One region of the Chryseobacterium sp. JV558 genome, then DNA from elsewhere that is predicted to be linked to it. Evidence: riboswitches for the same ligand, from Rfam matches in the RefSeq annotation. Region 1 holds a riboswitch; the other holds the start of a gene.

What was found. A riboswitch is a leader RNA that binds a small molecule or an ion and turns the genes downstream of it on or off. The one in region 1 is predicted to bind thiamine pyrophosphate.
Region 2: another riboswitch for thiamine pyrophosphate. It lies ahead of pnuC (nicotinamide riboside transporter PnuC); the one in region 1 lies ahead of thiS (sulfur carrier protein ThiS).

The regions. Positions count from the first base shown of each region.
Region 1 covers NZ_WJHU01000005.1:113,844-118,061, reverse strand. Annotated here, with positions in the region: gene panB (3-methyl-2-oxobutanoate hydroxymethyltransferase) at 1-267, shown strand, start outside; gene GFU89_RS17785 (hypothetical protein) at 271-591, shown strand; gene GFU89_RS17780 (RluA family pseudouridine synthase) at 603-1,280, shown strand; gene GFU89_RS17775 (hypothetical protein) at 1,302-2,144, shown strand; TPP riboswitch at 2,251-2,347, shown strand; gene thiS (sulfur carrier protein ThiS) at 2,406-2,612, shown strand; gene thiC (phosphomethylpyrimidine synthase ThiC) at 2,637-4,218, shown strand, end outside.
Region 2 covers NZ_WJHU01000001.1:931,981-936,198, forward strand. Annotated here, with positions in the region: gene GFU89_RS04335 (FecR family protein) at 1-7, opposite strand, end outside; gene GFU89_RS04340 (RNA polymerase sigma factor) at 348-842, opposite strand; gene GFU89_RS04345 (hypothetical protein) at 977-2,008, opposite strand; gene pnuC (nicotinamide riboside transporter PnuC) at 1,995-2,591, opposite strand; TPP riboswitch at 2,617-2,723, opposite strand; gene GFU89_RS04355 (alpha-ketoglutarate-dependent dioxygenase AlkB family protein) at 2,857-3,468, opposite strand; gene GFU89_RS04360 (ferritin-like domain-containing protein) at 3,735-4,218, opposite strand, start outside.

The sequences.
Region 1 (4,218 bases):
TTTTCTGTTGTATTGGAAAAAATACCTGCAGAATTAGCAAAAAAGGTTACAGAAAGCATTTCTATTCCTACTATCGGAATCGGTGCCGGAGCAGATTGTGACGGACAGGTTTTGGTATATCATGATATGGTAGGAATGAACAAAGGTTTTAGTCCGAAATTCCTAAGAAGATATCTTGACCTTTACACAGAAATTACAGGAGCTGTAGCTCAATATGTAAAAGATGTGAAGAGTGTAGAGTTTCCAAACGAAAACGAAAGCTATTAATCCATGCAGAATCAACAACAATCTATCCAAGGAATATTATCTATCGCAGCACTGATTTGTCTTGCTGTAGGATGGTTTAATTTATTTTCCCCGGAAATCAATCACTTACTTTCAAGAAAGGTTTTCTATGTTTTGATAGGAGCCAGCTTTTTTATTCAGGCTCCGCTGCTTAGCAACAAAAATTTTGTCTATGCAATGTATGCTGCCGCTGTAATTTGTGTATTAGGTGCATTTATACCGGAAGGATCAAAACTTTCAGCCGTAAAGACTGTTGGTCTTCTGGCGGGGATTATTCTTTCACTGTCCAATAGAAACAGAAGATAGAACGACACATTATGAAGGAGCAGATTATATATGAAGACAATCATCTTCTGGTGGTCAATAAAAAGGTAGGTCAACTTGTACAGGGGGACAAAACCGGAGACGAATCACTATTAGAAACTATCAAGAATTTTATAAAAATAAGAGATGCTAAGCCGGGAAATGTTTTTCTCGGCTTGGTTCATCGTATAGACCGTCCTACTTCTGGGTTGGTGATCTATGCAAAAACTTCCAAAGCACTTTCCCGTCTTACGCAGATGGTCAAAAACCGGGAGATAAAAAAAACGTATTGGGCCGTTGTAGGGAAAGAAATGATTCCACAAAGGCAGAGATTGGTACATTATTTAATGAAAAATGAAAAAAATAATAAAGCCATTGTTTTTCCAAAAGCTACTGAAGGTGCAAAAGAAGCGATTCTGACCTATAATGTAATCAAAACTCTGGATAATTATCAGCTTCTTGAAATTGATCTTGAAACAGGAAGACACCATCAGATCAGAGCACAATTATCCAAAACAGGAGTTCCAATCAAAGGAGACCTGAAATACGGAGCGCCACGCTCCAATCCGGATGGAGGAATCAATCTTCATGCTAGAAAACTGGAATTTATTCATCCGGTAACGAAAGAAAACATTGAAATCATAGCTCCCGTACCGCAAAATGATGCAATCTGGAGAGCTTGTGAAGAATAAGTATATCACAAAAACTATAACATGAAATTCAAATCACTTTTATTAACCACATTGCTGGTTATGGCATCTTGTTCAGACAATGATGAAATGCCAGTTGATAATTCACAACAGATGATTACTGAAAATACAAGTAAAATAGCATGGAATTATCCTTTTTTGTCGCCTGTCTTTAATGGATTGGAACAAAATTATATGTTCGAATATGATGCTCAGGGAAGAATTAGTAAAAAAGTAGGAGGAATTTTGAAGTTGACAGGAGCTTCGGGGGCTCCGGACCGATTTACAAATCTGATCTATACTAAAATATCTTATACAGGAAATACAGCTGTTGTAGGAAATTATAGCTCAGATCCATCATTTAATGTTCAATTGAATGAAAGGAAACTTGAGTTTGATAATCAAGGCAGAGTTATTAAAGTAGTTATTCCACAGGTTAATAATTCATATATGGATAAGTATTTGACCTATACTTATGACACTTCAGGAAAGTTAATTGAAATTTTAACTCAATATCCTAATGTTCCATACGATCCGACTGATCCACAAGATTATATTTTGACATACTTAGAAAAGTTTATCTATAATAATTCAGGAAATTTAGAAAAGGCAACTAAAACTGAAAAGCATAATAATATTGATGCTTACATTACGAATGAAATTACATTTGATAACTTTGATTCTGCACAAAATCCATTTAAGAACTTAGGTGTTTTTGAAGATTATTTCTACTTTTCATTATCAAAAAATAATCCTCAAAGAAGAATTTCGAAAGAGTATAAACCTTATAGCTCCGAATTTTTTCTGAACCAATCAAATTGGACTAATCAATATAATTCTGATGGAAGCCTGAAGCTTTTTTACTAACGAACTATTTAAAATAAAAGTGAAGACTGTCTCAAAATCGAGATGGTCTTTTTTCATTCCAAGCAAAAATCAATTTTGCTTATTTCAAAATAATGTCTAACTTCGTCCCAAACTTTAGGGGTGTCTGTTATGAACAGACTGAGACTTTACCCTTTGAACCTGATCTGGATTATACCAGCGTAGGGAAAAGTAGATGACTTTTGCTGTACATTCTATTGTACAATGATAGCCATTCCTAAAGTATATTTTAAATTATTAGGAATGGAACTTATAATCAACCACACCCGAAAAACATTTGATGTACTTCCTGCAAACCTGGAAGCATTATTGGCTATTGAGCTGCCTGGAAAAAAGAAAGGCATTGCTGTAGCCCTCAACAACCGTATTATTCCGCTGTCAGTCTGGGCAGAAACACTCCTTAATAACAACGATTCAGTTTTAATCATTACTGCCACTCAAGGCGGTTAATTCTCATATTTAATACCAATACTTATGGCTCACTCCATTACATGTTCGCCATTTCCGAACTCAAAGAAAATCTATGTTGAGGGAACAATACACCCTATCAATGTAGCAATGCGTGAAATACAGCTTAGCCCGACCAAATTGACCAATGGCGGCTTTGAACATAATGCTCCGGTAACCATTTATGACACTTCAGGTCCTTATACGGATGAAAATGCAGTCATTGATATCCAGAAAGGGCTTCCAAGAATCAGAGAGCAATGGATTCTGGACAGAAATGATGTGAATATCCTGGACGGGATTACCTCTGAATACGGAAAAGCTCGTTTAGCAGATCCGCGTTTGGATGAACTGCGGTTTTCTTATGATCATAAACCTAAAGTTGCACAAGAAGGAAAAGAATTGACCCAGCTTTACTATGCAAAGCAGGGAATCATCACTCCGGAAATGGAATATATAGCGATTAGGGAAAATCAAAGAATAGAACAGCTTGAATCTGTATCAAAAGAAATGGCTTTCCAACATCCGGGACACAGCTTTGGAGCGAACACTCCGAAAAGTAAGATTACTCCGGAATTTGTAAGAGACGAAATAGCAGCAGGAAGAGCAATTATCCCCAATAACATTAACCACCCGGAAAGTGAACCGATGATTATCGGAAGAAATTTCCTTGTGAAAATTAATGCCAATATTGGAAACAGTGCTGTTTCATCCAGTATTGATGAAGAAGTAGAAAAAGCGGTATGGGCCTGCCGATGGGGAGCCGACACCATTATGGATCTTTCAACCGGAAAAAATATTCACGAAACAAGAGAATGGATCATCAGAAACAGCCCGGTTCCAATTGGTACTGTTCCCATCTATCAGGCATTGGAAAAGGTAAAAGGAGTTCCAGAAGATCTGACTTGGGAAATTTTTAAAGATACCCTGATTGAACAGGCAGAACAAGGTGTTTCTTATTTTACGATCCATGCCGGAGTTTTATTAAGATATATTCATTTGACAGCCAACAGAGTAACCGGAATTGTATCCAGAGGAGGATCTATTATGGCTAAATGGTGTTTGTTTCATCATCAGGAAAGTTTCTTATATACTCATTTTGAGGAGATCTGTGAGATCATGAAGAAGTACGATGTTGCATTCTCTCTTGGAGATGGTCTTCGTCCAGGATCTATTGCAGATGCCAATGATGCCGCTCAGTTTGCAGAACTGGAAACTTTAGGTGAACTGACAAAAATAGCATGGAAGCACAATGTACAGGTAATGATTGAAGGCCCTGGACACGTTCCGATGCATATGATTAAAGAAAACATGGAAAAGCAGCTGGAAGAATGCCATGAAGCTCCGTTCTATACCTTAGGTCCTTTGACTACCGATATTGCTCCGGGGTATGATCATATCACTTCCGGAATTGGGGCCGCCATGATCGGGTGGTTTGGCTGTGCAATGCTTTGTTATGTAACGCCGAAAGAGCATTTAGGGCTCCCGAATAGAGACGACGTAAAAGTAGGGGTAATTACTTATAAACTGGCAGCCCATGCGGCAGACCTGGCAAAAGGACATCCGGGGGCACAATACCGAGACAATGCATTAAGTAAAGCAAGATTTG
Region 2 (4,218 bases), on a different contig from region 1:
AATCCATATGCTCCTATTTGATCTTTACTAGAGAATACGCAGGAAGTGTAAAATCGTCAACCTCTATTTTTTTGATTTAACGATTTGTTCATATTGGTTGATGTTGGGTTAAAGTTGAAATTGATTTTTATTTAAATTAATTGATGTAATTAGATACAACTTTACCTTAATCCTGCTCTCTTATTATTATGACTCTGTCATTCAGAATGTAACGCAGTGAAATGAAGAATCCAGGCTTTACATGATGACAATGAGGTAAGTTGTATATAGCTGCCTTAATTAAAACTAATAAACAATTAGATATACAGATTTGAAGTGAAGTTTGTTATCAATATAAACGGAAAAGGTTAAAAGAAAAAATTCAAGTTGGTCCTTAGAAATTTCAAAACCTTGTTGACATGTTTTTCAACAGCTGTTTTGGAAATATGATTTTCCTGAGCAATGGTAAAAAGGCTGAGATTCTGGATTTTATTTTTTATGAAAAAATCACGGCTTCTTTCAGGAACCTGTTCCAGAAGGTTTTCTATCTTTTTGAGTTGATCTTCCTGCTGCAGCTGCTTTTCGATTTCGGAGGTTTCTTCATCCTGATTTTCCGTAGAATTTTCCAGCGGAACAAAGATCATTTTCCTTTTACGGTAAAAGTTGGAGATTTCCTGTTTGGCAGATTTAAAAATGAGTGCTTCAATTTCTGAAGGTGAATTGGTTTTGGATAAATATTTCCAGACATGCATAAAAATATCCTGAACAATTTCTTCAATATCTTCTTCTTCCGAAAGGTATTTTGCCACAAAAAAATACACCCTGTGCTTGTAACCGGAATATATTTCTTTAAAATGATCCATCCTTTAAAATATCTTTGAACCTACAACTCAATGATGCAAAAGTATCTAAAAGCAATGTCAATCATATTAAATTCATATTAAGTTTAAATTCATAATCATAATACAGTTTGACTTTTGACAGACTTCGATTTACCTCAAAAAGAAAAATCTAAATCATCAGCGGAAGGTCTGAAATTGGAGTGCATCGTTGCTGTAAAATAATCACAAAACACCTGATATATTGCAGAATCAGTAGCTGTTGCCCGGATTCCAAGCTGAGTGTAAACAGTAAGTATTTGGTGGGACAATTGCTCGGTTAGTTCTGTTCCGTAAGTATGAATCTCATTTTGATGATCCGCTGAAATCGCTTTGCTATCAGCAAGAATATTTTCAATATTTCTGGCCATACCTAACACCTTTTCCAAATGTTTTTCAACAGACTCAACAAAGTTTTTGAAATTGATCTGAGGACGAATAAGCTCTGCTTCTTCAATAAAATGAGAAGCCATTCCAAGATAATTCACCAAAAGTGTCAAATCTGCAAAAACCCGAAACGGAATGCTGTCCAGTACATCATCAGTGAAAAAATGGTCGTACACAAAGCTGCACTCTTCGCTGACGATAACATTTTCAATGGTAAAGGAATAAGTTCCGCTGGCTTTCATTCCCATTGATTTCCAGTTGGGGATGATTTCAGCCTGTTCTTTGGGAACAATGAAGGATTGAATCCTCTCATTACCTTCATGATCTACCATCGGCTTACCATTTTCTGTAATTCTGGCATTGAGTGTAAAATGAGTCAGATGGGGAGCTCCTGTGGCAAAATTCCATAATCCATTGATGATATAGGTGTTATCATTTTGCTTTTCTGCAGTCCCGCCCACCATTCCGCTTCCTCCAAAACAGGTTTTAGAATCAGTGAACAGCAATTGAGCCACATCGGGTTTTATATTTCTTGAAAAATAATTGGCTCCGGCACAAAGTGTCAGCATCCAGCCAAAGCTTCCATCAGTTTCAGCCCAGCCAAATAATGCTTTAAGTCCCTCTTCAAAACGATATCCCAATCCTCCGTATTTCCTGGGAACCCAGATCTTAAGCCATCCCTCTTCATGAATATGCTGTATCACCTTATCAGAAATTACAGAAGCTCCCTGAAGTTCTTTTCTGATGTCTTTAGTATTGAGCATTGGCTTTGGTTTTAATAAGTTTCTGCCATTCCATATAACCGGAGATTGCCACTAAAAATAAAAATGACGTCAAAACAGCGTAGAGATATAATTCCTTATGAATCATTAAAGGGATGGAAATAATATTACTGATATTGAGGATCACCCAGTTTTCAATTTTCCGTCTTGCCATCAGCCACATTCCTGCCCATGCAAAAGCACTTACCAGAGAATCCCAGACCGGAACATCCGAATCTGTAAAATGAGTGAGAAAGAACCAGAACAGACTAAAAGTTCCCAGTACAATTCCTCCGGTAATCCATTTTTCTAAGGTTGAGGTAACAGAGATTTCCATTTCGGATTTTTGCTTCCCGAATTTCCAATACAGCCATCCGTAGATGCTCATGATCAAATAATAAAGATTTAATGTAAATTCAGCATACAGTTTTGAGGTAAGCATCACATACAAAGTAAGCAGAATACCGGCAATTCCGAAAAGATAGTTATTGACATTGTTTTTACGGGCCAGTAAAACCTGAATGACTGAAAATAAGACTCCGAACCATTCCGGTAAGGTAATTTGTTTTAAAATGTCCTGCATCATATTAATTGTTAGAAATCAAATGATGAGATGATAAGTAAGCAATCCCTACGCCGGCATTATCTGGATCAGGTGTGGAAGTACATTCCTGGGTATCATCTCAGCCACTGTTCTGTAGCACCCCATTGTTGGGGCAAAGGTGCAGCTTTTTTGCTTAAAAAGAAAATACATCAGGCTTTTATTTCAAATAAAATTCATTCGTGGAGAGAACCACAAGATATTTTTTAACTGCTCAAATTACGAAGAATCTGGCTTAGAAATAAATACTCTATAATTGACGAACCAGCCGAAACGTAAGATTGATACGCTCCTTCATGGAAGTTACAGATTTAGCAATCCGGTGCTCCCAGTTCTCCTGCAAGTCTCCTTTCATGATCAATAATGAACCATGAGGAAGAGGAAGGCTGTATTTACTTTGATGGTGATCTTTTTTCCGGAAATCAAAGTTTCTGGTTTGTCCTAAACTTATTGATGCAATCACCGGGCGGTTTCCATATCTGCTTTCCTTATCCCGATGCCAGGCAACAGAGTCATTGTGATCTCTGTAAAGATTAAGCAATACAGAATTGAACTGATAGCCAAATGTTTCTTTTATTCTTTCTTTTAAAGAAAACAGTTCAGGTGTCCAGAGATGAGTCTCCACTTTACCATTTCCTAATGGATAATCCGTTTTCGGATCTCCATACCATGCCGTTAAGCGCGGTGTCAGCACCATTTTATCATACATTTTCTGGGTTCTTTGTTTCCAGGGAGCTGTTTCAAGCAAATGAGTCTTAAGTTTGTCAGCTTCTTCCTGGCTCAGGAAATGTTCTCGATACTCCAGAAGATCTTTGGGAAATTCATACAATTCTTCTGAGTCGAACAGGCTGAGCTGGGTCATATTTTTTAATTTTTAAATAATAGAATTATATTCCTAAGCATAGCAACCGTTACTAACACGGAGCACTCTTGAAGCTTTTATTGACTCTTTGAATATTATACGATAGAAGGAAATTACAATTGATACAAATAATATCTACAAATATATTAAAAACGATACAAAAATAACCAAAACTATTACCACTTCTTTCTTGAATCTCTGGGATCTCAACATAAAAAAGGAGATCAAATTGATATCTGATCTCCTTTCTATAATTGAATATTGTTTTATATTGCTTTGCTGTTAAGATTAGTATCAGCAATTTTTGTTAACAGATCATCACATTTTTTTTCTTCTTCTAGTGTGCTCAAAAGATTTTTAAGACAATCCTTCTCTTTCAATACTTTTGCAAAGGCTGCAAGTGTACCATAGGAAGCAATTTCATAATGTTCCACTTTTTGTGCTGCTGCAATGATTCCTGCATCTCTTACCGCTCCTGGCTCTGTTTCTTCTATAATGCTTTTCCCCTCATCCAGCAGTCCCTGCATCGCATCACATTTCTTTGCCTGAGCTTTCTTACCGAGTGCTTTAAAACATTTTTCCAGCCTGTCAACATGATCTTCCGTTTCCTTAATATGTTTGTTTATTGCTGTTTTAAGTTTTTCACTGGTCGCGTTTTTCATCATTCTTGGCAATGCTTTCAAAAGTGCTTTTTCAGCCCAGTAAAGATCTTTCAGTGCCTCTTCAAAAAGGTCTTCCAACCCTTTTGCC